4 regions of the Dysgonomonas sp. genome follow, and region 4 is predicted to be linked to each of the others. Evidence: riboswitches for the same ligand, from Rfam matches in the RefSeq annotation. Region 4 holds a riboswitch; each other region holds the start of a gene.
What was found. Region 4 has a riboswitch for cobalamin ahead of PKC55_RS16085 (threonine/serine exporter family protein). Riboswitches for the same ligand answer to the same signal wherever they lie in the genome.

Region 1 (7,995 bases), on a different contig from region 4:
ATTTCGCATTGCAATATTCTCTGCTATATCGGGTAGGCTCTCCATCAAGTATTCATCCTGAGATATTCTCAATGTAGATTTTATTGCACCCTCTAACTGTGCCCTAAGCTTTTTCCCTAAATCTTGCAACCTGTCTTCCACTAACCGTTCGTCATAATATGCCGATATACGGGGGTCTGCTTTGGCAAATACCATTTCCAACATATTAATCCTTGTTCCGAAGAAAGGCCAATCTTTGTACATGGTTTTTAATATCTCGACATTCCCTTCATCTATAACTTGCTGAAGAGCCTCTCCTGCCCCAAGCCATGCCGGAAGCATTAACCTGTTTTGTGTCCATCCAAATATCCAAGGAATGGCACGCAAACTTTCAACGCCACCATTGGGACGACGTTTTGCAGGTCGCGAACCTAATGGCAAACGAGCAAGCTCGGCCTCAGGGGTTGCCTGATAAAAATACGGTATAAAATCAGGATTTCTGTGTACTGTATCTTGATATATAGTACAAGAAATATCGGACATCTTATTCATAAGGTCTCTCCACTCCTGTTTTGGTGCAGGTGGCGGAAGTAAGTTAGCCTCTAAGATTGCATCAGTATATAAAGCCAGCGTTTTTATAGCCAGATCGGGTATACCTAATTTGAAGCGGATCATTTCGCCCTGTTCTGTTACACGCAAACCACCCTTTAATGAGCCCGGAGGCTGAGAGAAAAGAGCAACTTTGGCAGGTCCTCCTCCACGTCCGACAGTACCACCACGTCCATGGAATAAGGTCAAGCATACTCCCGCTTCTTGACAGCTTTTGATCAATGCTTCTTGTGCACTGTATTGCGCCCATCCGGCAGCAATAGATCCTGCGTCTTTGGCTGAGTCAGAGTAACCGATCATTATCATTTGTTTGCTTTTGATAACACCTCTGTACCAACTAATATTAAACAATTGCTGCATAATACCATTGGCATTATTGAGGTCATTCAGTGTTTCAAACAATGGTGTTACGGGTAATATATAAGGACACTCAGCTTCTTTCAACAACAAATAAACCGCCAATATATCGGACGGAGTACGTGTCATCGATATAATGTAGGTAGGTATTACCCCTTCAGGAGTCTCTGCAATAACTTTACATGTTTGCAGCACTTCTTTCGTTTGAGGACTTGGCTCCCAATTTTTTGGAACCAAAGGACGTTTAGAATTCAGCTCTCTGATAAGAAAAGCTTGCTTCTCATCTTCCGACCATGTTTCATAATCTCCTAATCCTAAATAACGGGTAATCTCTGAAATTGTCTCAGTATGAATTGTACTTTCCTGACGAACATCTATTTGTACAAGAGTAAGCCCAAAACATTTAACCCTGCGCATGGTATCCAATAGCTTATCATCGGCTATAATATCCATCTTACAAGCCACTAACGACTTATAAGATTCATGCAAAGGTTCCCATAATTGCTCATTATAGTAGAGAATATCCTCTGTAAGTTCAGGATTTTTACCTGCTATACGGGCATCAAGGTAAGCTATAGTATTACGAAGCTGTGTACGCAACTTTTTCATTAGCTCACGATACGGCTCTTGTACTTCATAGTTTCCTATGTAGTTTCTGAATTCGAGCGTACAAGTTGCCATTGATAGTTCTTTCACCAGTATTTCTATATCTGATAAGAAGAGAGTTGCAGCACGGCGGCGGCTATCAAGTAGTACATCATGTGTAACTTTTGCTGTCACATTCGGATTCCCGTCACGGTCACCGCCCATCCATGATGAAAAATGTATAGGACGTGCATCGATCGGAATACGATATGCGAGTGTATTTCTTATTTGCTCGTCCAGTTCACGGATGTAAGCAGGTACAGCAGCCCAAAGGCTATTCTCTACTACATCGTATCCCCATTTTGCTTCTTCGTTGGGGGTCGGACGATTCTGACGAATTTCATCTGTATACCAATATTGAGCGATCAGTTGCTTGAGTCTGCGCAATATTTGTACTTTCTGATGTTCGATCAAATCATCATGATCCAGTAGCTTGAGGCATTGATCTACTTGGTTCAGATTATTGATCAACGAGCGTCTATTTATTTCTGTAGGGTGAGCTGTTAAAACCAAATCGATAGATATATCTTCTATTGCTTTGATTATATCGCTATCGCTATAGTTAGCGGCTTTAAGTTTTTCATATACTGCAGAAAAATTCACCGGGTTCTCAGCCCCTTGTGCGTGGGGAGAGATACTATTATATTGTTCTGCCGTATTTGTGAGGTTAAGAAACTGGTTGAAAGAACGTGCTACAGGCAAGAACTCCTCATCCCTAAGATTTTGCAATGTCTTAACCAACGATTTATGTGCTTCAATGTCACCCGAGTGTGATGCTTTAGATAGCCTGCGGATTGTTTCTATGAGGTCGACCATATCTTGCCCTTTCGCCTCATTGATCGTTTTTCCGAGCAAGTGGCCAAGCATCTTGATATTGTCGTGCATCAAGGATTGTTGCATATTGTTCATAGGTTTATTCTAATTATTAGTTGTATTTTTCTCCGTTATAATATTTAACGCCATACATTATCAAAAGTTTAAGTAAGCGTTGAGTAGTCAGGCAAATTTTATCGAAGAAAGAGACGAGCTAATACTTAACTCATCTCTACTCCACTTAATCATTATTTATCATTGTAAACAACTCTTCTGCTGCCAATTGAGGTCCATCCTTAGTATGCCCGTCAATAGCAAGCGAGGTGTATATCTCTCCTATTTTTACACCGTTGTTATTCATATCATTAAAGAATTCTTTGATCAGCTTGCCTGCAAGCTTCTTTTCTTGTACAGGACCAAAAGGATTGGCAAAATAAGATGTAACCAAACCATTTTCAGTCGTAGTTCCTTTTGCTTTGCGAGCTCCGGCTTCGAATATTTTAATCGCTTCGTCGAGATTATCAAAAAACTCAATCTTCTGCGCAGATTCAGTATAGTTATTCGCATACAAGATATAATCTACTTTATATCCTTTAGAGATAACATCGTATGTTGCGGCAGGAATCGTAATGCGAGCATTTATTTTGTCAGGATTAGAATAGATACCTCTCTCTAACTGCTGGAACGCATACATAGGGTCAAGGTCATCGATACGGACAAATGCTCCGATTTCGGTTCCATACCCCTTAATCGTACCATCTTCTTCTTTTTTGAGGTAACCCATATCATCAAATACGATACGCATATGACGTATATATTTCTCGTTAAGCGTACGGAAAGCTTCCAAACTTTCAGATTTTCCGGCACCACTGTCTCCTATAATAACGATATTGGCTTCTGTACCATTCTTGAGTAATATGTTTACCATAGCTCCGTGTAGCGGCAATCGCCCTTGCTCCATTTGCTTCACGTTATGAAGTGTAAGAAGCATTTTTTTCATATAGCCAAAATAGTCGATATCGTCGCAATGATTAGCGTAACCGATAAGAATATCATTTTTCTTATCCTTATAGTAGAAAGTACGTTTCTCTTCTATTCCATCAGGATATCCGAACACGTATATTATATCCGGTTTTTTACCGATATATTCACTGGCTTTAGCTAGTTCAAAAAGATTGGATAATGCAAATCCGTGAACCATATAGTCCTTGTGGAAATAAACAAAGGTCAGCATATTCCCTACTTTAGCAGGAAATAAGAACCAGTCATCTTCATTCAGAATAATATTTTCTACCGGATTTGTTGTATGTTCTTGAAAAATGCCGTCGCGTGTATTTCTTTTTGTATATGAAATAAACGGAGGCTTAAACATAACAGAAGTAATGAACGGAATAGAAGTCAACCCATTGTATTCTATTGGGCAATTCCAAGTAATGTCACTAAGAGTTAACCCTGCATTTGCACCTGCCGTAAGCTGGCGATATACAAGATGCTGATACCCCATTACGGTTTCCTGGATGCGGCGATAAATGGAAAGTACCAACTCATTGAACAATTCGTTGGCATGCAAAAAACGCACACTTTGCAACCCGCTGCTGATGGAATTGTTATGCACTATAGTATAACGTTCCATTCTACGCCAGAAGCCATAGAGAAGCTCTATAAGTTCTATAAATAAATCTTTATCGTTGAAGAAGATAGCATACTTATTATGTACATTTTGCACCTCATCGGGATTACATACAGTAAGTAGCTTAAATGCTTCTATCAATGTTTTTTGAAATTCTTCGTCAGTCTTGAATTCTTTGATATAATAATCGTAGATAATGACATCATTCTTTTTCAATCTTTGTATAAAAGCTTCAATAACCCGATGAAAACCGTAACTATTTAATATTTTTTGCCTCGTGTCGCAAAACTTAAGAGTGAAGTTGATAATCGCCTTTCCTTCGCCTAAAGTAAACTCTTGTAACATGTTTAATTTTATTTATTATAGTTATTATTTCTATCCGGTTCGATATCGATTTGCAATCTCCTATCTCCATTTGTGACAGGAGATTGCAAACTTCAATACTTGATTTGAAAACATTCAAATTGCGTTGTTTTCCAACATCAAATTTAAGGAAACTTACCTATACAATTAAACGAATTAAAGACTAAATTTATAATAAATTGTAAATTAAAAATAAGTTTTTGCTATTACCTTGTATTGGTGTTGCTTATAAATACTTTATTTTTTGTCTTTTATGAATTTAGGATTAACATCAAAGGCAAAAAAGTAAGTATTTGTTTCGCTTAAACACTTAGGACAAAGGCAGTCACTATAGTTATCTTTTATATAATCGCGTACCCCTGAAACTAAAGAAACTCTACGGCAGCTACACAATTCTACGCGGTCTTCTCTACAGCTGAAAGCGGCCGAACATCTTTGACATATCTTTTTCATTGTTGTAAGTTTTTATTGTTATTGAATATATAATAAGATCAGGAGAAGGTTTATTTAAAATATACAATCTCATTTGCAGATACCGAAATATAACATTGCAAGAGATGATAGTATAAATACTTCAACCAAAATCATTTTTTTATAATCAGAGAAAAATCTCTTGAGCTTTCTATCTTTTTTCGCGAAAGATGAAATTTATTTTTTGGCAGGTCTTCTGACTTACTTCCGTTTTATACGACCTTCCCGTTTATGAAAAACAGTGGCTTTGAGGATTTGTATAAACGTTTAGCGAAGCTTACAGCAGCGCGACTGTTCAGGATTTACACCTGATTCCCTTTTCATTATATATCCAAGACTTCGAATATATAACACCAATATGGTAACAAAGATATAGAATTATAAATAAGAACAAATATAAATAAGAAAGTTTTTGATGGTATAATGAATTACTATTTCATAAGAGTGTGTTCTGCAAGGAATAAGTTTCGAACTATAATTTGTGCTCTAATCTTCTAAATCCCAATCATCAAAGAAAGAGTAATCTTCTGTAAACTGATCCAATTCACGACGATCTTTTTTTGTTGGTCGCCCTGTTCCTCTAGCTCTATCTACAAAACCGCTCACCTTAGACATTTCTAATATTTCAAGTTGAGATGCAGATGTCACATCTTTCATAAATTCGGGCACAAGCTTGGCTCCCATTCTGTTTTCCGAAAGGTTGAGGACTTCAAAGGAATAAGTAACCGGAGGACGTCGCACTTCTATCACATCACCTACCTTAATTGATCGAGAGGGTTTTATAGTAACTCCTTTGATCGAGATACGTCCTTTTTTACATGCTTCTATTGCTATAGAACGAGTTTTGAAAAGACGAACAGCCCACAGCCATTTGTCTATACGTACTTCGTTTTTAGGTTCTTTCATAATAAAATCAGAATTTTGCCAATATGTCCGCAAACAAGACCGGCTTCACATCATTTATCAAAGTTATATATTAGATACAAAAGATATTCGTTTCTAACTTCTTTGGTTTTATTTATTATTGTATTGGTTCATGGTATTGTTGATACCTGCCAGACAAAAGCTTTTGATTATTTCGCCACAGGTCTCCAGTTTCACAGGAAGCTCTTTTTCCTCTTCGTCACTGAAATTATCGAGCACATAGCCAACTTGACCACCCCGAGAAAATTCGTTACCTATACCAAACCGTAAGCGGGCATAATCTTGTGTTCCTAGTACAGATTGTATATTACCCAGTCCGTTATGTCCGGCACTACTGCCTTTTCCTTTGAGGCGTAAAGAACCAAAAGGCAAAGCAAGATCATCTACAACTACCAAAAGATTCTCAATCGGTATCTTTTCTTGGTTTAGCCAATAACGAACAGCATTTCCGCTAAGATTCATAAAAGTAGATGGCTTTAGCAGAATAAGAGTACGTCCTTTGACCTTTAGTTCAGACACAAAGCCATAACGCCTGTCAGCAAAAACAATATTGGACGCTTTAGCTAAAGCGTCCAATACTCTGAATCCTATATTGTGGCGGGTATATTCGTATTCTCTACCAATATTACCGAGGCCGGCAATCAAGTATTTCATTCAATATATCCTATTATTAGCCGTTTTTAGCAGCAAGACCTCTTGCAGCACGAGTCAATTGAACGCGACAAACAACGGCATTTTTAGCATTTAACAGTTCAAGTCCTTCGAAGTGTAGTTCACCTACCTGGATAGATTTTCCAAGAGCAAGGCTTGTTACGTCAACGTGTACTTTCTCAGGGATCTTATCGTAAAGAGCTTTTACTTTAATCTTACGCAAGTCAAGCGAAAGTTTACCCCCTGCTTTTACACCTTCTGCAAGTCCGTCCAAAATAACAGGAACGTCCATTACAATTGGTTTGCCTTCAAATACATGAAGGAAGTCAAGGTGCAAGATAGCATCTGTTACCGGGTGTACCTGTACATCTTTCAATATAGCTTTATAGCTGTCTTTTCCTATTGTTAGGTTTACAAGGAAAATCTCAGGAGTATAAACAAGTTTGCGAACATCGCTGTTTGTAACAGTAAAAGCAATTGCTTCAGTTTGATCTCCACCATAAATTACAGCAGGGATTTTGTCTTCTTTGCGAAATGCTTTTGTCGCTTTTTTGCCAAGATCTGTTCTGGCTTCTCCTTTTAATTCAAACGTTTTCATCTTTTAATTTTAAATTGTGTTACTCAAATTAAGGATTGCTTCCTTATTCCCATCACACGTACGGGCTTATAAAAGCGGTGCAAAGATAAATATTTTACATCTTTTTTCCTAATGTTTATGAAAGTAATATTTTGTAGAAGACTACAATATGCAAATATTAAATGGAAAGAGCCCATTGAAAGTAACCTATCAGGCATATCACTATTGAGATAAAGACGAAAAGAGGCTGTACGCAACGAACAGCCTCTTCACAATATCATAGAAAAAAATTTATCCCTTCAAATAATTTACAATCCAGTCGCCTACTTGCGATGTAGAATAAGCTTTTCCTTCTTTCGATGCAATATCCTCAGTTACTACACCTGCATCCATAGATGCATTAACAGCATCACGAATCAGTTTACCTTCTTCTTTCAGTTCGAATGCATATTCGAACATCATTGCTGCCGAAAGAATAGTGGCTAATGGATTTGCGATATTTTTGCCTGCTGCCTGAGGATACGAACCATGTATCGGTTCAAACACAGATGTGTGAATACCAATAGATGCCGATGGCAACATACCTAACGATCCGGTAATCACAGAAGCCTCATCGGTAAGTATATCTCCAAACAAGTTTTCTGTAACAAGTACATCAAAACGCTTAGGCCATTGAATAATCTGCATAGCAGCATTGTCTACAAACATATATTCGGTTTCCACATCAGGATATTGTTTTTCAATTTCCTGAGCAACCTGCCTCCATAGACGAGAAGTAGCCAATACATTCGCTTTATCTACCACTGTCACTTTTTTGCGACGCATCTGAGCATATTTATATGAAAGATGAAGTATACGCTCTACTTCTTCACGAGTGTATACGCAAGTATCATAAGCAGTATCTCCGTCTTCGCTACGTCCTTGCGGGCGACCAAAATACATACCTCCCGTTAATTCACGCACACACATAAAATCA
Region 2 (7,995 bases), on a different contig from region 4:
AATTGGTATTTTTGCAGCTTCTATTACAGGCGGAGTGTTAGGGTATATGACATTAAGTCGTTCCATAAAACGGAAATAATACCGTTCCGTATTATACTTATATGAATTTATCAAGAGAATGCTTGTAACAAAAGACTCTCATAGTAGTATAAATTGTGAACTAATTTCTTTATCTAAATGTTGAATTTGTGAGTTTTAATTAATTCGCTCATTAAATATTTATGAAAACGATATTATTTGTATTTATATCACTTTTTAGTATTAGTGTATTCTCTCAGCAGAAGCATTCATTAAAGGGAACAGTCATAGACAAAGGAGACAGAAGCCCGATTCCTTATGCCAGTATAATAGTAAAGGGTACGACTATTGGTACACAAACAGATGAAGAAGGGCGTTTTTCTATTGAAAATCTATTACCCGGACCTTATACCCTTCTAGTATCATTTGTTGGGTATAAAGCTGAACAAACCCCTGAATATTTATTGACAGTAAAAGATTTACAAATAACCGTTGAATTAGAAGAAAATACGAATGAGTTAGCCGATGTAAATGTCTATCCGATGCCTTTCAGGCGTTCTATTGAAAGCCCGGTTGGATTGCATGTTATAAGTACACAGGAAATAGAAAAAAGCCCTGGAGCTAACCGTGATATATCTCGCATTGTACAATCTTATCCGGGTGTAGCTTTCTCGCCAGGAGGTTATCGAAACGATTTAATTGTAAGAGGTGGTGGGCCTTCCGAAAACAGTTTCTTTCTGGATGGTATAGAAATACCTAACATTAATCATTTTAGTACACAAGGAGCTTCTGGAGGGCCTGTAAGTATCATAAGTGCAGATTTGATCAAGGAAGTAAACTTCTATACAGCAGCTTTTCCTTCGTACAGTAGTGATGCATTAAGCTCTGTCGTAAGTTTCAAATTAGCTGAAGGGAATCCTGAAAAGCAATCTTTCAAAGGAACTTTAGGTGCATCGGAAGCTTCTGCAACAGCCAATGGACCTTTAAGTAAAAAGACAACATATACCGTATCTATAAGGCGATCTTATCTGCAACTTCTTTTCGATCTCATAGGACTCCCTTTCTTGCCAACATACAATGATGCCCTGTTCAAGATAAAAACTCAATTGTCACCTACTAACGAGCTTACATTTATAGGTGTTGGTGCAATAGATGATATGAAGCTAAATAATAAAGCTACTACCGAAGATGCCGAATACATACTGGGTTATTTGCCGACTATAAAGCAGGAAACTTTTACCTTAGGGGCAGTTTATAAGCATTACAACAAACGTAATAGACAGACTCTTGCTCTCAGCCATAGTTACCTGAATAACCGTAATACGAAATATCAGAACAATTTGAATAACGACCCTGATATGCTAAGGTTAAAATACAAATCATTAGAACAAGAATCGAAACTTAGATTTGAAAACCTTACGCCGCTTGGTAAATGGAAAATTAATACTGGACTAAATATAGATTATGTGCAATATAGCAATAATAGTTTTCAGGTATTTTTTTATAATGATGAAGAAACGGCTCTCCAATATGATACACAACTAAGCTTTTTCAAATGGGGGCTATTCTCGAATATAGATTATGTCTCAACAAATGAGAGATTCAAATCATCTTTTGGAATAAGGTTAGATGCAGCTTCCTATTCACATAATACCAAGCAAATATTCAATCAGGTTTCGCCCCGTCTGTCTTTATCATATAGGCTTATAGCTAATTTGAATGCCAACGCTAATATCGGACGTTACTTCCAGCTTCCACCTCTTACAGCAATGGGATTGAAAGATAACAATGGTATGTTTGTAAACAAGGGATTGGATTATATGCGTGTTGATCAGGTATCGGCAGGCTTCAATTATCAGTCGATAAAGAATTTCGAAATATCTTTAGAAGGTTTTTATAAATATTACAACAATATGCCTTTATCTGTGAAAGACGGCATTCCTTTGATGAGTAAGGGGGACGATTACGGAGCGATAGGGAACGAACTGCTTGTATCGGATGCAAGAGGTAAAAGCTATGGTGTGGAATTATTAGCAAGATGGGTAGTCGCTCGTAAAGTAAATGTTTTATCTTCATTTACTTTATTCAAAAGTCAATTTGCAAAAAAAGAAGGCAAGTATCTTCCTTCGGCTTGGGATAATGGATATATATTTAATCTTACAGGAACCTATTATTTTAATTCAAATTGGAGTCTAGGAGCAAAGATAAAGTCGATAGGTGGAGCACCTTTTACTCCTTACGATAAAGACAAATCCTCGCTGGTTTTGGCTTGGAATGCTTCGGGAAAACCTTATCTCGACTATACTCAATACAATACTTTGCGTAACCCTTCATATACTCAGCTAGACTTGAGAGTAGATAAAATTTTTTATCTGAAGAAGTATATGCTTGGCCTTTACCTCGATTTACAGAATGTAACACGAAGTTCGTTCAGAAGACAAGATGTAATTGTAAGTACGGGAAATATCATAAATCCACAAGCACCGATAGAAGAACAACGTTACGAGATGAAAAACTTGAAACGTTCGAGTGCATCTATAATCCCTACCATTGGAGTGACATTTGAATTCTAAAAATTAGTAAGATTAATTCATTTTAAAAGATTTATCTTTGTAATATAAAATAGCCTTCTCTTTGCATTGATATGTATTGTGCAACATTCACTCATATTTTAGATTATCTATTTTACATATATAAAGATAAATGTTTTATAAAAAAATTATTCCAATAAAGGCTCTACAAGATTACATCCAATATTTTTGGATATTGGAGGACTTTAAGAATAATTCTAGTGATAAATGTTTTAAGATTATCCCGGATGGACTACCGGCATTAATATTCCAACAAGAACCAAACTTGTTTTTTGATAAAAAGGGACATGCGTTACCTCAATTGTATTTATATGGGCAATATTCTAAATATACGGAACATACAGTTAGTGGATACTTTAGCGTTATTGGCGTATATTTGCAACCAACAGCTTTAAAAACAATTTTTGGATTAGATGCTTTTGAGTTAAATCATCAAAATATTTCACTTGAAGACATTGTGAGGGATGCTATTCTTGAGCAACTTGTTAACGCAATTTCTTTAGAAGAAAAAATAAGCCTAATCTCTTCTTTCTTCCTTAAGCAAATAGAAAGAGTCAAAAATAATCATAAAAAGTTGGTGCATGCTTCGACATTATTACAAAATGGAAAAACTCTTAAAGAAATCCAATTAGAAATGAATTTGTCGGAGCGAACATTAGAAAGAATTATAAAACAGTCTGTTGGATTATCACCAAAGATATTTTCACGGATTATGCGTTTTCAAGACGGTTTAAATTGTTTGCGTCAGACAAATTTTGAAAATTTTACAGAACTTGCTTATCAATATGATTATTTTGATCAATCGCACTATAACAGAGAATTTAAAGAATTTACAGGAACTAATCCTAGAAACTTCATACTAAACTCAAAAGAGTATTTAGCTAACTTTCCTCAATGGCTTATCTAGAATTTGCTAGCGATGTATTCTTTCTACAATTCAATTTACGAGAACTATTGTATTTCTTTTTCTGAGAGTTGTCGGTTTTATCCAATTTCAAATAATACACTACCTATACTTTTGCATTACAAAAGAAATACCGCTTTGGTATTAGGATTGTTTATTTAAAGAAAAATTGAAATGAATAGTGATAAAATCAAAAGAGTCGTCAGATTAAATCCTGAAAATATTTCAAAGCCTGTTGGAAAATATTCACATGTGACTATAATTCCTAAAAATTCAACTCTATACACTTTCTCCGGACAGATTGGAACTGATAATTATGGAGTTATTCCTGATAGTATGAATGAACAGGTATACAATACTTTTAGGAATATTGAACAAATTCTGGAAAGTCAGAATTTAACTTCCGACGATGTTATAAAAGTCAATATCTGGGCTACAGAAGATATTGATTGGGATTTTTTTGACGCAAGATGGGGAAATTTATTTGGTACAATATACCCATCTATGACTATTGCTTATGTGAAGGCATTGGGTTTACCAGAGCTTAAAATTGAAGTTGAAATTTGGGCTTCAAAATAAAAAAATATTAATACCTTTGCAGTCAGATTTCGGTATTGCAATTTCAAAATCGTGAAGTTGTAATAAAAGGGAACCCGGTGTGAATCCGGGGCTGTACCTGCAGCTGTAATTTCTCATAAAATCGGTTGAAAATTCCATGCCACTGTTTCGAAAGAAATGGGAAGGCTTTTAACCGGAGGATAGCCAGAAGACCTGCCAGATCTGACAAATAAACACCAAGCTTCCAGGGATAGGAGTGGTTGTGCAATACATTTTGTATTCATTGCTATTTTATTAATTTTCAGGAAACTCGTTGTTTTATTTTATTAGTTTTTTACAATAATAAAATAAGATATGAGGCATTACATATTTTTGAAGGCAGTATTGGTATGCTGCGGAATATACGAACATACAAAATCCGTATCTCTAAACATATTTATTGTAACTACTACAGGTATTCAGTTGCTTACCTTTTGTTGAATTAAGCAGATTGCAACTATAATAATTAAAAATAAATATGTCTGATTTCGTTACATTTGTATCTCTTGGGCCAGGTGATGCCGAACTTATAAGCCTAAAAGCCTTAAAAGCTTTGCAACAAGCAGATATTATTCTCTGCCCCTCGACTGTTTCACCAGTCGGAAATATGTTATCTCGTAGCCGTGATATTTTATTGGAACTGAATATTAATGATTCTGTTATTTCTCTTTTTGATGTACCTATGAGTAAAGACCGATCGCAGGCTATACTCTGTTATAAGGAAGTTGCTGAGCTTATAGAAAAGCATTATGAGAAAAGATTAAAAATAGTTGTAGTAGCAGAAGGAGATGCAGGATTTTACTCTTCAACTCATTATATATCAGATAATCTTATATCAAAAAATATTCCAACAGAACGTATTGCCGGCATCCCGGCGTTTATTGCCTGTGCAGCTCTTGCCAATATCCATATAGCCAAACAAGAAGAAGAATTACATATCATTCCCGGGATAATATCATCTAATGATTTAAATAAAAGAATAGAAACCGGAAACTCTATCGTGATAATGAAACCTTCTCAATCGGAACAGGCTATAAAGCAGACAATATCTTTAATAGAAAAAACAAAAATACATTATTTTGAGAATGTAGGAATTAAAGAAAAAGAATTCTATACGCAGGATATACATGAAATAATAGATCGTAAATTTCCTTATTTCTCACTATTAATAATTACAAAAGAATAATCTGAATGAAGAAACTACTTTTTATCTTATTTACTCTGGTTATTGCATTTTCGGGCTGTAATCAAAATAAGAATGCAAAAACTATCGGAGAGCGGAACACTGCAGATTCTATGAATATTAAATATGCCAAAGGCTTCAAAGTGACTAGCTCCGAAAACTATAAATTAGTTGATATAACCGATCCATCCGGGGAGAGCGATATGCATTACAAATATGCTCTGGTCAATAGAGGGAGCAACAAAGAGGGCATACCTACTGATTATCAGATAATAGAAATACCTGTCCGCAGTGTAATTTGCATGACCACACTGCAACTATCAAACTTTATTAAGCTCAATGCATTGGATAAGGTTGTAGGGATAACTAGCACTCGCTTTCTTTTTAATGAACAGATGAATAGACAGCTCAAAGAAGGCAAGACCAGTAAAATTGGTATAGAAGGTGAATTTGATAATGAGGCAATTCTCGCCCTAAATCCGGATATTATACTTGTTTCACCATTCAAAAAAGGGGGATACGATGCGATTCGAAACCTGGATATACCATTAATTAGTTTTTTAGGATATAAAGAAAGTTCTCCTTTGGGACAGGCTGAATGGATTAAGTTCATTGCTATGCTATTAGGAATAGAAGAACAAGCCAATAAACAGTTTGACGATATAGAAAACAAGTATAATAAATTAAAAGCATTGTCTGCTTCTGTTTCGGAACGTCCCACAGTGTTGAGCGGTGAATTACATTCGGGTAACTGGTATGTAGTTGGAGGAAACAGCTATCTGGCACAACTATTCAGAGATGCAGGAGCCGATTATTTTATGAAAAATGATAACGAATCCGGAGGTTTTTATGTCGATTTCGAGACTGTTTATTCGCAGGGGGCAAATACTGATTACTGGCGGATGGTGAATAGCCACGATGGAACATTCACTTACGATGCTTTGAAACAAAGTGATGCTCGGTATGCAGATTTTAAAGCTTTTAAGGATAAAAAGCTTATATATTGTAATCTGCGAGAGAAACCTTTCTATGAAAATACTCCTGTAGAGCCCGAAGTTGTTTTAGCCGATTTGATAAAAATATTTCATCCGTCATTGTTACCCGAATATGTTCCTGTTTATTACGAATTACTTAAATAAATGAAACGTCCCCTGATAGTTTTTGCACTAATTTCTACCTCTATACTCGTTTTCTTCATTCTGAATCTGGTATTGGGCACAATTTCCATACCGGTAGGTTCAGTTTGGAATATTCTATTCGGAATAAAGGAAGAGTCTATAATCTGGGAGAATATTATCTGGAAATCTCGTTTTCCTCAAACTATTACAGCCTTAGTAGCTGGCGCCGGACTATCTATTAGTGGATTACAGATGCAGACACTATTTCGAAATCCATTAGCCGGACCTTCCGAACTTGGAATTAGCTCAGGTGCAAGTCTGGGTGTAGCTTTTATTATCCTACTTTCAGGTAGTGTCGGAGGAACAGCACTGATCAAGATGGGATTGTTTGGCGAGATAGCAATATCTATAGCGGCAGTAGCAGGTGCTTTGGCTATAATGATTATCATTATAACTATTTCTCGGTTTGTAAGAGGAAACGTTATCCTGCTTATTATCGGGGTTATGATAGGGTATATTGCAACAGCTATCATTGGTGTACTGAAATTCTTTAGTAACGATGAAGATGTAAGAGCTTATGTAATCTGGGGGTTGGGTAGTTTTTCTAAAGTTTCAGGTAATCAAGTGTATACTTTTGTGGGCATTATGATTGTATTAATACCTCTTTCATTCCTATTGATAAAGACTCTCAATCTGATGCTTTTAGGCGACGGTTATGCACGTAACCTTGGATTGAATGTAAAACGAGCCCGGCTCTATGTTATTGTTTGTTCGTGCATCATTACTGCTATTGTAACAGCTTACTGCGGGCCTATCGTTTTTTTGGGGCTGGCTGTACCTCACTTATGCAGAACTATTTTTGTTTCATCCGACCATCGGATACTCATGCCTGCTGTAACCCTTACTGGTGCTTCTCTGGCTCTTTTTTGTAATTTGGTGGCCCGTATGCCGGGATTCGAAGGGGCATTACCTATCAATTCGGTAACAGCATTGATTGGCGCACCTATTGTAATTTCTGTCTTATTCGGTAAACGCAAAAATGAAGTCAGTTAAAGCTATGCATAAGAAAGAAAAGACAATAGAGTTAAAAGAGCTTGCTATAGGTTATTCATCCAAAAAGAATGTAAAAGTGATAGCCGAACATATCACTTCTGATATATGCAGCGGAGAGCTTACCTGTTTGCTGGGTGCAAATGGTATTGGCAAATCTACTTTGTTAAGGACATTAACCGCCTTTCAGCCGAAATTGTCTGGAGATATCGTTATTCATGGAAAAAAAATAGAGAAGTATCCAGAAAAAGAGCTAGCTACGTTAATTGGAGTCGTATTGACTGAAAAGTTCGAAATAAAAAATATGACATCCTATCAGCTAATTGGCTTAGGACGCAGTCCATATACCGGGTTTTGGGGAAAGTTAACACTAGAAGATAAAGAGAAAATAGAAGAGGCCATTTCACTCGTAAAAATAGAAAATCTATCTGAGCGAATGGTTGACACACTAAGTGACGGAGAGCGCCAAAAAGTGATGATTGCTAAAGCTCTGGCACAGGAGACTCCGATTATCCTTTTGGATGAGCCTACTGC
Region 3 (6,388 bases), on a different contig from region 4:
AACCGATACCAACATTAAAAGAAAAGTTTTCTGATGGCAAAACCCCACCAGGGCATGATTTTAGTGACTTGATAGATTCTTTTTGGCATAAGTCAACAAAAATACCAGCCACACAAATAGAAAATATAAACGGCAATGGGGGCGGGTTAGCTCCAATATTAGATAATGATTTCTTTTCTGATAGCCGATTGCTATCTGTGAATAGTGGGAGCGCCATTAAGGTTGGTACGAATTGGACTAATATAATATCGTCCAGTACTGGGAGGTCTGTTAACTACCAATTAGTAGAAAGGTGGAAAGATGGAACGCTTATGGATGCTAGTAAAGTAGATGGAACAATATACAGGCTAAGAGGGGATGAGTTCTTAAAATTGGCTATTCCTATGGACTGGATAGATGCGGAAATATTCGGAGCTGTGGGCGATGGCGTAACAGATGATACAGCAGCATTAACAAGAGCATTCGCTTTCGGTGGAAATATCAGACTAGGGAAAAGACATAAGATTAGTTCAAGTATTTCTCTGACAAAGGATATCAATATAAAAGGAGATGATTCTAAAACAGAGATTGTAGCTCCCTCGGATATTCAGCTATTTAATTCAACCGCCCAAAATATAGATATATCGAATTTAATAACAAAAAACAATAAAGGAATATTACATCAGACAGTTAATTTCGGAGAAATAAATATACATCACTGTAGTTTTACTGGCGTTGACGAAACAGTGACTAATTATTTTGTCGATGTTAATGTAGATTTGTCGGGTACAAGGTTGTTGATAACTAATAACAACCTGAATAAGTGTACTATTTTCTTTACAGACCGATTCAAATGTGAGGACTTAATAGTAGATTACAACTATATAACAGATGGTACACGTTTTCTCGTGAGGAGTCTACCGTCGCATGGTAGTGATCCGCTAAATGCTCAGTCACCTAAAAGAATATCATTTTGTTACAATTATATAAATGGTATTAATACTGCATTAACAGATAAATCGACTTACGCACGTGTTTTGCAGGCGTCAGCTATTGAAAAAATAACGATGAATGATAATTACATATACCATCTTAACACGTCAGAAGCTGCAACGGTATTGTATTGGTCTTTTGGTTCACTCGATTTTTTCAGAAATACAGTAAGACGAATAGAGGGTAGAGAGGGTGGAGTTCATGATAAATCAAATATCAATAGCTCTCTTTATGGATATCGTGTTAATTGCGGTTATAATACTTTCGACCAGTCGGAGATTGGTAGCGAAAACCAGTTAGAAACTATATATAAAATATATGCTCTTTCAAATTTTATTACAAATACTGATACATTTATAGGCTGTCGTTGCCCAGCGTATAGAATATATCAATCAGTGGACGTAGGCATTACACCTGAGAATTTTACATTTAGAAACGCCGAAGTTTGCGACCATAAATACCCTGTCATTGTGCAAATAATTCAACAATGCAAAAATGTTAATATAGAGGGTTTCAAGGTTAATAAAATTAGCAATCCCGATAATCTAGCTGTTAATGGGGAGAGCCGTCTCAGGTTAGCCGATCTGTATATGACTTTTGATAACGAAAAGGGTATAGAGAATATTTTGATTCAAAAAAATGACATTATCGAGTCATCTAATAATTTCGTTTTCCTTATGGCTTACAAGAATGCTGTATCAACAACTGGTTTCATAAGAAACGTATTTGTAAAAGGTAATACAACGCTACAAAGTGAGGCTTTATGTAGGTTTATAAATGGACAGGATTTAGGTTATTTCTTATTTGCGGATAATAACTCTACTACATCGGCTGTTTCAGTCGGGGTTACGCCTCCAAATATGTCTTTGTCTAACAACCTCCCTAAACCATTTCTTAATTATGCGCTACCAACTAGTACACTTGCAGCGGGAGCAACAAAGAGGATAGTACAGGCTGTGACTAATACTTCATTGGGAGACTTTGTAAAAGCATCATTAAGCATCGGGATTGCAAATCTGTCTATAGCTGGTAATGTGCCAAGTAATAATAACGTAGAAGTTTTTATCACAAACACATCAGCGTCACCAATTACGATACCTGATTGTATGCTATTTATTAACGTTGATAAAAGATAGAATAATGAAAGATTTACAAATAACAATTTTAAATAAGGTAGGTATAGATAATGTACTTCATTTCCTAGCTGGAGGTTGGATAGCTTGTATTGCGCCAACTTGGTTTTATGCTTTGATGATTGGGTTTTGCATTGGTTTAATTAAGGAATTATATGATAAGTACATAAAAAAGTCTCAATTTGATTTATACGAATTGTTATCTACTTTTTTTGGTAGTGTTGTAACTGCAATCTATTTATTTACTGTTTAATTAGCGTTTGAATGCTATTTTAATAATTATCTTTGTGCAAATCATGTCTATATTATTTAGATGTGATTTGCTTTTTTTTGTACTTTTTATTTTGAAAAACTGTATTTTTCATTTTCGCGATTATATCTGTATTTTATTTGATACATAAGTTTTCTTTCTTTCCTCTGAGATAATCCAACCCTCATTAATAAGGATATCAAATGCCAGAACAACTGTATTGCGATTAACTGATAATTCAGCAGCCATATGCCGCGTACTAGGCATTGTTTCTCCAGCCTTCAGTACGCCACTCTTAATCGATTCTATTATCAAATCAGCTATCTGTATATAAATGGCCTTATCGCCAGATCTGTTTAATTTGGTATGTAATAGTTTTAAGTTCATCTTTTTGGACTATTCATCTTCTTTTAATTCGAAAGGTAAATATAGTCCAATCAATTTATCTTTTAAGCAGAAATTATATAAAAATAAAAGAATTAAAAGATTCCATTTGTTAATATTGGAAAAGGAAAATATAACCCAAATGAAGCAAATAATTCAATAACCGTTATTTTGAAGCATTAAAATTTCTAAACCGAGAATAAAATACAATCATTATTTTCTTTTTTCATTAAAAAACATTTATTTACATTTGTGCCAGATTTGGTAATCAGTATATTTCATATCCTGATGAAAGGGAACTCGGTGAAAATCCGGGGCTGTACCTGCAGCTGTAATTCCTCGCGTTATATCGGTTAATATTCTATGCCACTGTTCTTTTTGCTAGAATGGGAAGGCTTTTAACCGGAGGAGAGCCAGAAGACCTGCCAAAAGACAAATAAACACCAAGCTTCCAGGGATAGGAGTGGTTGTGGATACTTTATGTATACATTGCTATTTTATTAATTTTCAGGAAACTCGATGTTTTATTTTATTAATTTTTAAAGAATTATAAAATAAGATATGAGGTATTATTTATTATTGACAGCTGTATTTCTTTGCTGTCAATTGCTAATTGCACAAATTGCCGATACGACTCGGCATGTTGTAAAATTTGTTTCTCTAAAAGAAGTTGTTGTTACCGGTACTGGTACTGAACATTACATTAAAGATGCGCCTGTACAAACTGAAGTGATTTCAGGAGGAGCTTTAAAGGAATATGCGGGGCGTGATATTGAGGATGTATTGGGAGGCTTGTCTTCTTCTATTACTTTTAACCGGAGTGACATGGGGAGTAATATTCAACTCAATGGTCTGAAGAATGATTACATACTTATTCTTATAGACGGAAAAAGGCTAAATGGAGACATTGGCGGGCAAAACGATTTAAGCCGTATCAATATGAACAATATTGAGAGGATCGAGATTGTAAAAGGAGCAGTTTCTTCATTATATGGTTCAGATGCAATCGGTGGTGTTATAAATTTCATAACTAAAAAGAACAAAGATAAACTCAGTATTTCTAATACTTCCCGCATAGGCAAATATGGAGATCTAGATCAAAGTAATATTTTTGCATTAAAGCATAAAAGGTGGAGTTCGAATACTTCATTTTCTTTGAGTCATACTGATGGTTGGCAGAATACAACTCAAGAATGGTATAGAGGCAAACTCTATGAAAACAGTGTTACAAAAACAGTAAATCGCTCTACGGATTATACTATTTCACAAGATTTATCGTATCAGGTATCTGATAAACTCACATTAAATACGAGTGCTTCTTTTTATGAAAAATGGACTTATCGTCCTACGGGTATTCCTCAGTGGCGGTTGTATGACTTTTATTATAGGAATCAGTCCTATAGTACAGGAGGAAAATACAATATGCAAAATAAAGATTACCTTACATTTGACTTATCATTTGACAAATACGATTATTTTTATGACTATACAAGTCGTGAATACACAGACTATTTTGATGAGAACGGAGACCGTATTGTTTACTATTCAGGAGATCGCATCCTTCAAACATCCCAACGGCGTGTATTGGGTAATTTGAAAGGTGTATTTTACCTAGATGAACAAAATACATTAAACACAGGAATCGAATATATTGGGGATCGGCTGGTATCACCTTATCGTCTTGAAGGAAATAAAGCTGCAGCTTACTCTGTATCGGCATATGCTCAGGATGAATGGAATGTGACAGATCGATTTAATATAACAGCAGGAATCCGATTCGGACAACACTGGGAATTTGGCCAAACATTCACACCTAAAGTTTCGGCTTTGTACAAGTTTCATAACTTTAATTTTCGAGGAACATATTCTAATGGGTTTAAGGCTCCCACTATAAAGGAGTTGTATTATCACTATTATGCTACCATAATGAGTAAATACAAAGCTTATTATGGAAATATCAATCTAAAAGCTCAAAAGTCGGATTATTATGCATTAAATATCGAATATCATTTACCTCGTTTTAATGCAAGTGTAACCGCCTATCATAATAATATAAGGAATATGATTTCTCTTCAGACAATAGAAACTTCTTATGAAGACAAACTACAGTTGGTGGAGGAAACCATGAAATACGTTAATCTGGCAAAAGGGCGGATTTATGGTATGGATTTCACTTTTGACGCCGAATTGCCAATGAATATAAAAATAGGAGGGGGGTATAGTTATCTGGATGCTAAAGGTCAACGTACAGATGATGAAACGGCAAACGATTACATGAAATATGTATATATAAACGGCACTTCACGACATAATGCAAACATTCGTATTTCATGGTTTAAACCGTGGCAGAAATATAAATTAGGACTTAGTCTGAATGGACGTTACCAATCAAAACGCTATTATACAACAGACGGAGATACAATGGGCTATCAGATTTGGAGAGTCAACACATCGCATTCTTTTCTTGATTCTAAAAAAATAAAATTAGATATCAATATCGGAGTAGATAACATATTCAATTATGTCGATCGGAGTCCTTTCGGACATAATAGAGGGACAACGTCCCCCGGTCGGAATTTCTACACTTCTATTATCGTAAAATTTCAAAATCCAAACAAATAATTATTTTAAAACTATTTATTATGAACAAATTCTTAAAGAATCTTCTAACATTTTCCATGATCCTTTCTATAGGATTTTTCAGCGCTTGTTCAAATGATAACGAGGATGAGAAAGACGATAGAAATGCTGTTGTAATCAATAAAAAGAACGAAACAGCCTTACTCCTTTGCTCTTTCGGTAGTACTTACGAACAGCCTCAAGCTACTTATGATCAAATTATAAAAGATTATCAGGCAGCCTTTCCTAATACAGACATCTATATGTCATTTACATCTCGTACTATAATTTCTCGTGTGTATGCGCAGATTGGTAAAGCTTATTCTCAACCCGATCTATGGCTAAGCGCAATCGGTAAAGCAGGTTATAAAAATGTATATATACAATCACTACATATTATTCCAGGAGAAGAATACCTTAGCCTAATGAACACGGATGTGAAGAAAAACTTTATGATTCCTTTTCCTAACGTTAAAGTAGCTAAAAGTTCTTGCTTGCTCGAAACAGAGGAAGATGTCGATGCTGTTGCTCAAATCCTTTACAAATATTATAAAAACCGATTAGATGCAGGAGAGGTTGTTACTTTGATGGGGCATGGTAATCCTGATACTGAATACACGCATGCGAATGAGAGGTATGCCCAACTTGAAACCGCATTGCAAAATTTGAGCGGAGAGAAAAATATCTTTGTAGGAACAGTAGATTGGGGAGCTAAAATGTTTTCACATATACGTACTGAAATTGAAGCTTTTGCCACTAGAAAAGGTATAACTAAAGATAATTATAAGAAAATTACCATTAGCTTGGCTCCTCTGATGTCAATTGCCGGGGATCATGCCCAAAATGACTTGTTGGGAGGTTTGGAAGACGGTCAGAGTTGGGATAAGATTAATCCAGAAGAGCCGGATCACGAAGCAGAGTATAGCTGGAAATTAAAATTAGAAAAACTTGGATTTACAATTGGTGCCGATGGTACTAACATAGACCCGAAACATTTCAATGTTGTTGGTTTGGGAGATCATAGTGCAAT
Region 4 (7,995 bases):
CTGATACCTTTTCTACCCAATGTTTTGGTAATACTTGAGCTTTGGTTATTTCGTCTTTACCTCCGTTGATTGTATATAGTAGAGCCTTTGGTAGGTTTGCTCTAGCTCCGAAGAATTGCATCTGGTGTCCTATTCGCATGGGCGATACACAGCATGCGATACCGTAATCATCGCCTAGTTGAGGGCGCATCAGGTCGTCATTCTCGTACTGAAGTGATGAAGTATCGATAGAAACCTTGGCGCAATAATGCTTCCAGCTTTCAGGTAAACGGTCGCTCCATAATATTGTTAGATTAGGTTCGGGTGCAGGCCCTAGGTTGTATAGTGTATGAAGCATACGGTAGCTATTTTTCGTAACCATCGACTTTCCGTTATTTGTCATACCTCCGATCGATTCGGTTACCCATACCGGATCTCCCGAAAATAGTTCATTATATTCATTTGTGCGAAGATAACGGACTATGCGCAACTTCATTACAAAATGATCAATAAGCTCTTGTGCGTCTACCTCGCTTATTAAGCCTGCTTGTAAATCTCTTTCAATATATATATCGAGGAAAGTAGTTACACGTCCGAGGCTCATCGCTGCACCGTTTTGGTCTTTAATAGCACCCAGGTATCCAAAGTATGTCCATTGGATAGCTTCTTGGGCTGTATTCGCCGGTTGAGAAATGTCAAACCCGTACGAAGCAGCCATACGTTTCAAGGCTAGTAATGCTTCTATTTGCGAATTTAGCTCTTCACGAAGACGAATCAGATCGTCTGTCATCACAATTGGGTCACATTCTTGGAAACGTTTTTCTCGTTCCGAGATTAATCGATCTACACCGTAAAGAGCTACTCTGCGATAATCGCCGATAATACGTCCACGTCCGTAAGCATCGGGTAGGCCCGTTAACAATCCATTGCTTCTGGCTCTGCGTATGCTGTCGGTATAAGCAGCGAATACACCTTCGTTGTGTGTGCGTCTGTATTTTGAGAATATTTCTTCTGTCCCTTTGTCGAGTTTATAACCATATTCGGCCAAACTCTGTTTCACCATACGGAGACCTCCGTTAGGGAATATTGCTCTTTTTAGCGGTTTGTCTGTTTGAACCCCTACAATTTTTTCCAGCTCTTGGTCTATATATCCGGGTCCATAAGCATCAATTTGAGAAGGTATTCGAGTCTCGGCATCATATATGCCTTTCTCTTTTTCTTCAATAAACATTGTGCTTAACTTTTCCCATAGCTTGATTGTTGCTTCAGTAGGGTTTTGTAGAAAAGATTCGTCTCCTGTGTATTCTTTATAGTTTTGGAGTATAAAATCATTTACATTGATTTCCTCTTGCCACCGTGTGCCTTTAAAGTTTTTATATGCTTCCATTTGATTATAAAATAAATTTCTAAGTACTCAATTTTCAGAGCTTACGTGGAATAGAATAAGAAATAAATACAGACGTATTTAAATAAATGTAACAGAATAAAAATAAAATAGAGAAGGCTTTTTCTATTTGAAAAAATCCCATCCTAAATCTTCAGCTTTATTCCTCGAAAGCTTCAATCTATATGGTCTTGGCAGGTCTTCTGACTTACTTTATCTTTGAGCATCCTTCCCATTCAGTGTAAGAACAGTGGATAGAGTATTGTTCAAAGTCTTTGGAGGAGCTTACAGCAGCGGGTCTGTCCAGGATTTTCACCTGATTCCCTTTTCATCATTTTCTATGGATATAGTAAATGACACCAAAACCTGTGACAAAGTTATATGTTTTTAAGCATAAAAATAAACATTTAATGCAAAAATGCTTATTGATTGAGACTCTTCTCTTTTTGTTTTCTTTTATATCTTTTTGTATAGGAAAAAATAAAAAAGATGTGCTATTTATTATTTTTTCCTATACCTTTGCCTCCCGAAAGTTCTTTATCATTATTCTTCAACCGCTAAGGTGCCTCAGATATTGAGGAGAATAGGGAATCAGGTGAAAGTCCTGAGCTGTCGCGCAACTGTAATCACCGCGAAAGTTTCTATTTAAAAATCCACTGTTTCGTGCAGAGATGGGAAGGAAAATAGAAATGGTGAAAGCCAGGATACCTGCCTTAAATCGGATTGACAATGCTTCGCGATAAAAGTGTTATGTCTAATAATTTCATTCATCCCTCTTGTCGGAGGAGATGTTATTATCCAGGTGTGTTCTTATTGCAGCATTGAGAAGTTCAAAAGAGCTTTTTACATTTATGTTTAATCGTAAAAAGTTTAGAAAGAAATGCGCGCAAACGTTCTTGATTATTCGCATGTTGATGATCGATGTGCAGATGTAGAAAACACACGTTCAGACAAAGAGTTGTCGCTGAAGGAATTTGTAGACATCATATTGGAGGTCAGTACCCTGTTGCTTGAATCGGGAGCCCACTGTGAAAGAATTAATAGGAATGTACAACGTATAGCACAGAAAACAAACTATAAAGTAGAAATGCTGATATCATTTACTGCAGTATCGGTATCAGTAACCGATATGGATAATGAGGAAAACATAGTGACGGCCAATAAAAAGATAATACATCATGGGGTACACTTTGGAATACTCACCAATACCAGTTTGCTGACATGGGAACTTGCCGAAGATCGGATTTCTTTGCAGGAGTTGCACCAGCGTATAAAAAGATTGAAAGATACCTCTCGTTATTCTGTTTGGCTTGTTCGCCTGTTTATTGGAATAGCTTGCGGATCGTTATGCCTACTGGCCGGAGGGAATTTAATAGATGGGGCTTTTGCTTTTTTAGCCTCATTCGTGGGGCTTGCGGTGCGTCAGGAGATGATTAAGAGAAAGTTTAACCTGATGGTTATTGTAATCTGCTCAGCGTTTGTGACAACAACCATATCAGGATTGAATATCTTATCTGGATTTGGTTATTTGCCTCAAACATCTATTGCTACTTCTGTATTATTCCTTATTCCGGGAGTTCCTCTGATAAATAGTATAATCGATTTGCTTGAAGGGTATATCCCTACAGGTATTGCCCGTGGAGCATTCGGCGGATTTATTCTTTTATGTATCGCTGTGGGGATGTTTATTAGTATGACAATAATAGGAATAAATAACTTTTGATTATGCTAATAGATATATTGAAAGACGCTTTTCTTAGTTTTTTTATTGCTATAGGTTTTGCACTATTGTTCGAAACGCCTAAGAAGGGATTGTTCGTTGCCGGTTTGCTGGGAGGGCTTGGTCATGCTATTCGTTTTACGTTGTTGTATTTCGACTTTGGCTTGATCTCAGCTACGTTAAGTGGCACTGTTGTGATAGGGCTTTTGGGTATCTACTGTGCTCATAAGATACATACTCCTCCGGTTGTATTTACATTGCCGGCTTGTATAACCATGATACCGGGCTTGTATGCCTACAAGACGATGCTGGGATGTATACGGATATATGAAGAGGGAACGACCAGTGCAAAAACAGCATTTTTATTGCATGACACGGTTTACAATTTTATATTGACATCTTCTTTACTCTTTTGTCTGGCAATCGGTATATGTATTGCCGCATTATTGTTTCGGAAAAAGAGCGTAAAGAAAATAAAGAAGATAAAAGATTTAGGGGTAAAAATATTTTGATACTAATATATTAACTAATTAATAACAAAGATGCTGCAAGAATTTACATTAAACAGGGGTCGTGCTATCATCAATTTCTCTTTGAAGTATTGTGATAACAGACAGAAAATTTTAAGTAGTTATGCGTTTCATCGGGTGGTTGAATCCTTTATTTTCAGAATAAAGAAAGATAACCAGATTATTTACGATTATTTTATTAAAGATTTCAAAACTGATGAAGAGCTCACCTTGTCTTTGATAGAGGTGATGAAGCTTTTGACTGTATGTGAAATAGATGAGCTTTTGGTAGTAAATAATAAATTTGCTCCATTCTTTAAGGATAAAGGCTTGTTTATAGAGCTTATAGAAATGCTGTATAACTATTGGAGAAGGCTGGAAAGGGTTACTGTTGTTCACAACAATCGCATGGGTGATGGTCTTCAAAATGTGCGATTTGTGCAAGCAAACCAACTTCTTAATGAGTTGATACTATCTATCTACAGACGTACAGAAGAAACCGTAATGGGATACAGTCATAGCGTATACCGTCAGACTATCGCAGGGGCGAATGCAGGCTTGATGCTTAACGATATGCAATGGAATTGCCCGATTGAATATAAGGGGCTTGCATCTATACCATTTATAGGAACAGTCGTTATCAATCCTCCTTATATTTCATATACGAAGAAGAACACCAGAGATGGTATTTTTCAGGAACATCAAACAAATCCATTGGCTAATTTGATTCTGAATGAGGATGAGTGGTTTTTGTACCCTGCAAAAGTTGGTAACTTGTTAGCTTTTGTTTACTTCCATAAAGATTTTATGTGTCATGGTTTAGGTCTTGCTAACTTGTTCGAGTTGGCTAAAGGCAATGATTATGTAGGAAAGAAACCTGATTTGATTTACGTATTCGGATACCCTGACGGCTATGAAGAAAAACGTACTTTCTATCATAAGGATAAGAAGAATGATATATTGATCGGTTATGCTAATTATTGCGATGATATCGACTATTTTGGTTATATGAAGAAGATGCTTCTTACGCTGCATAATATCAAGCAAATGGAAAGAGGCAATCTGCCTATTCATGGGGCTATGGTGAACATTGCTCTGAAGAATGGTAAAGAAGCAAATATTATCATAATGGGAGATAGTGGAGCTGGTAAATCTGAAAGTCTTGAAGCTTTCCGCACACTCAACGAAAAATATATACGTCACATGCGTGTAATATTCGATGATATGGGATATTTGCAATTTGAAGCAGACGGACAGATAAAAGGATATGGAACTGAGATAGGAGCCTTTGTCCGTACCGACGACTTGGATCCTGCTTATGCTTTTGCTCAGCTGGATAGAGGTATTTATACTAACCCGGATAGAATAAATGCACGAGTAACCATTCCGATATCTACTTATGAGGTTATATCGAGAGGATATACGATTGACTATATGCTATATGCTAATAATTATGCCGAATCGGAAACAAAGATCAGTTTCTTTGAGGATGTCGATAAAGCAATAGAGGTTTTTGAAGACGGAGCAAGAAAGGCAAAAGGAACAACAACCGAGAAAGGGCTTGTTAAGTCTTATTTCGCAAATCCTTTTGGCCCTGTGCAGGAAAGAGATAAAGCTGAAAAGCTTGTACGTAAATTCTTCTTGGCTTTAGACGAAAGTGATGCAAAAATAGGAGAGATGCATACTTCTCTGGCTATTGATGGTAAAAGCAAAGAAGGTCCACGTGAAGCGGCTGAAGAGCTTTTCAGTATTATCAATGAGTAATTTGCAGTAGCTGATATTTAAAATAAGACAGGATCGATTTCTTCGTGAATACCGATCCTGTTTTTTTATGCTGTAAAATTCTGATATTATTCTCCGCCTACAGTCAGCTTGCGTACTAAAATCGAAGGTAGCCCTTGTCCTACAGGTACACTCTGTCCGTCTTTTCCACAAGTCCATGTGCCTTCATCTATCTTCAGATTATTGCCCACCATTGTAATGTCGGTGAGGACTTTGGCTCCGTTGCCAATGATGTTTATATCTTTTATCGGTTGAGTAAGTTTACCGTTCTCAATCAGATAACCTGTTTTTACGAAAAAGGTGAAATCTCCTGCTCCGATTTGTACCTGTCCATTGGTGAAATTATCTACATATACGCCTTGTTTAACTGATGCTATAATGTCAGTTTCGGGAACGCTTCCGTTTTCCATATATGTTACCCGCATACGGGGTAGGGGAGCATAGCGGAACGATTGTCGCCTTCCGTTTCCTGTTGGCGATACATTGTAATGCTTCGCACTTATTCGGTCGTGAAGATAGCTTTCCAAAACTCCATCTTTCACAATATACGTTTTTTGAGTTTCTACTCCTTCATCATCAAAATTGATTGTGCCTCGGGCATTGTCTATGGTGCCGTCATCCACAACATTTATGTCTGGTGAACAGATTTGTTTTCCAAGCTGATCGGAAAATATGGAGATATTCTTTCTGTTAAAATCCGCCTCGAATGTATGGCCTATCGCTTCATGCAATAAGATTCCCGAACTTCCTGCACCCATCACTACAGGCATCTCACCGCCTTTGGGTTTTATGGCTTCAAACATCAGAGAGGTTTGTGCAACGGCTTCTTTTGCTAAAGTCTCTATCAGATCATTGTTTAAATACTCAAAACCTTTTCGGTAGGCACGTGAAGCATATCCGTTTTCTATCTTGCCGCCCTGTTCCATTGTACACGAACCTGACATAAGACTCATTGGGCGATAATCCCAGGTAAGGATACCCTCTGAGTTAAAGAAGAAAATATAAGATGTGGAATCGTTTAGGCTGACCGAAGCTTTGATGACCCGAGCGTCTAACTCGAAAATTCTGTCATTCAATTTTTGAACAAATGATTTTTTGTCTGCAACAGAAATGTCAAGCCACGGTCTTTCTATTTTATAGTGGTTTCTGAAATGTTTCTCTTTTATCTCTATCGGAGTTATTCCTTTTGACGGAATAGAGGCTATTCCTGCGGCTGTTTTTGCCGCTTTCAGTAGTTCTGTTATTTCGGTGTTCTCTACATAAGCATACCCTGTCTGATCTCCCGAAACAACTCGTATTCCTACCCCAAAATCTATATTCGAGGCCGCACGATTTACTTCTCCATCACGGAGTGATATGCTATTGCTGAAAGTGTGCTCAAAAAATATGTCGGCATAGTCAGCACCTTTACCTAGAGCTTCGTTTATTACTTTAAGCAAGTCAATCTCCGTTATGGAGAAATGATCTAATATATTTTGTTTGTTCAAATGATCTATCATATTATAATCTCTCTGCGGATTCTATTTTCTTAAATTTATTTATCTGCCATATAAACAAAGCTGCGGTCAGTAAAGTTGCCGAAAAGTCAGCTGTTGGCAATGAATACCATACTCCGTTTACTCCGAAAAACTGCGGTAATATAAACAAGGCTGGTAATAATAATAGGAACTGGCGGGTAAGGCTTAATAGAATTGATTTTCCTGCCATACCTATACATTGGAAAAAGTTTGTAACCACAATCTGGAATCCGACTAGTGGTAGCATAATCGTTACAATACGTAAGGCTTTTGCTGTTTCGGCAGCTAAAGGCGGCGAAGGATTGAACGGTTTAACTATCATGTCCGGCAACAACACGCCTATAGCTAAACCTATGCAGCCAATAGCCACGCCGACTTTTATTGTATAAAACAAGGTTTCTTTAACTCTCTGTATTCTTTTGGCTCCATAATTGTATCCTACAATAGGCTGCATTCCCTGAGTAAGCCCGACCATAATCATTACAATGATCATTATCAGGGTATTTGCTATGGCATAAGCTTCGATAGCAATGTTTCCCCCGTAGGTTTTCAGATTATTGTTGATGAAGAATACGACGATAGACGCTGCAACTTGTATGAAAAACGGAGACATACCGATGCTTGCCACCGCCCATACTATTTTTTTGTTTAAGCCAATATGCTTTCTGCGCAGACGCAACATGCTGTTTTTGTTCATGAAGTGGTACATGACAAAACATAACCCGATAAACATTGAAATGATAGTCGCTATCGCAGCTCCTTTTATTCCCCATTCGAACCAGAAAATAAAAATTGGAGCTATTATAATGTTGGCTATAACGCCGATCAGCATTGTATACATTGCCTTCTGAGGATAGCCCGAAGCGCGCATCATGCTGTTGAAATTGAAGCACATGGTCAGAAATATATTGCCGGGCAGGTAATAAAGTAAGAATTCTTTCGCATACGGAAACGTTTCTTTTGTGGCTCCAATTCTTAATAATATAGGATCGAGAAAAATAAATAACGTAGTAACAAGTACTCCTGTGAATAAAAGAGTCATAAGGAACGAATTTCCTATTATCTTTTCTGCGGTTTCTTTATCTCCGCTACCCAAGCATATTG

Region 1: linked by a shared signal. The riboswitch ahead of PKC55_RS02275 (cysteine-rich CWC family protein) and the one ahead of PKC55_RS16085 (threonine/serine exporter family protein) in region 4 are both predicted to bind cobalamin.
Region 2: linked by a shared signal. The riboswitch ahead of PKC55_RS11020 (precorrin-2 C(20)-methyltransferase) and the one ahead of PKC55_RS16085 (threonine/serine exporter family protein) in region 4 are both predicted to bind cobalamin.
Region 3: linked by a shared signal. The riboswitch ahead of PKC55_RS07370 (TonB-dependent receptor plug domain-containing protein) and the one ahead of PKC55_RS16085 (threonine/serine exporter family protein) in region 4 are both predicted to bind cobalamin.

What each region holds. Positions count from the first base shown of each region.
Region 1 is NZ_DAOKYH010000001.1:531,749-539,743, reverse strand. Features, by position in the region: gene ppc (phosphoenolpyruvate carboxylase) at 1-2,490, opposite strand, end outside; gene PKC55_RS02280 (phosphoenolpyruvate carboxykinase) at 2,645-4,378, opposite strand; gene PKC55_RS02275 (cysteine-rich CWC family protein) at 4,634-4,849, opposite strand; cobalamin riboswitch at 5,037-5,240, opposite strand; gene hslR (Hsp15 family ribosome-associated heat shock protein) at 5,354-5,773, opposite strand; gene pth (aminoacyl-tRNA hydrolase) at 5,882-6,445, opposite strand; gene PKC55_RS02260 (50S ribosomal protein L25/general stress protein Ctc) at 6,462-7,040, opposite strand; gene leuB (3-isopropylmalate dehydrogenase) at 7,311-7,995, opposite strand, start outside.
Region 2 is NZ_DAOKYH010000008.1:59,751-67,745, reverse strand. Features, by position in the region: gene nhaA (Na+/H+ antiporter NhaA) at 1-79, shown strand, start outside; gene PKC55_RS11035 (TonB-dependent receptor) at 222-2,591, shown strand; gene PKC55_RS11030 (DUF6597 domain-containing transcriptional factor) at 2,722-3,516, shown strand; gene PKC55_RS11025 (RidA family protein) at 3,688-4,092, shown strand; cobalamin riboswitch at 4,105-4,306, shown strand; gene PKC55_RS11020 (precorrin-2 C(20)-methyltransferase) at 4,589-5,296, shown strand; gene PKC55_RS11015 (ABC transporter substrate-binding protein) at 5,302-6,432, shown strand; gene PKC55_RS11010 (iron chelate uptake ABC transporter family permease subunit) at 6,433-7,464, shown strand; gene PKC55_RS11005 (ABC transporter ATP-binding protein) at 7,451-7,995, shown strand, end outside.
Region 3 is NZ_DAOKYH010000004.1:135,369-141,756, reverse strand. Features, by position in the region: gene PKC55_RS07385 (hypothetical protein) at 1-2,108, shown strand, start outside; gene PKC55_RS07380 (hypothetical protein) at 2,113-2,358, shown strand; gene PKC55_RS07375 (GntR family transcriptional regulator) at 2,479-2,742, opposite strand; cobalamin riboswitch at 2,985-3,183, shown strand; gene PKC55_RS07370 (TonB-dependent receptor plug domain-containing protein) at 3,301-5,361, shown strand; gene PKC55_RS07365 (sirohydrochlorin cobaltochelatase) at 5,382-6,388, shown strand, end outside.
Region 4 is NZ_DAOKYH010000021.1:12,026-20,020, forward strand. Features, by position in the region: gene pflB (formate C-acetyltransferase) at 1-1,366, opposite strand, end outside; cobalamin riboswitch at 1,540-1,742, opposite strand; cobalamin riboswitch at 1,909-2,093, shown strand; gene PKC55_RS16085 (threonine/serine exporter family protein) at 2,244-3,086, shown strand; gene PKC55_RS16090 (threonine/serine exporter family protein) at 3,089-3,595, shown strand; gene PKC55_RS16095 (phosphoenolpyruvate carboxykinase) at 3,626-5,356, shown strand; gene PKC55_RS16100 (TldD/PmbA family protein) at 5,443-6,873, opposite strand; gene PKC55_RS16105 (MATE family efflux transporter) at 6,875-7,995, opposite strand, start outside.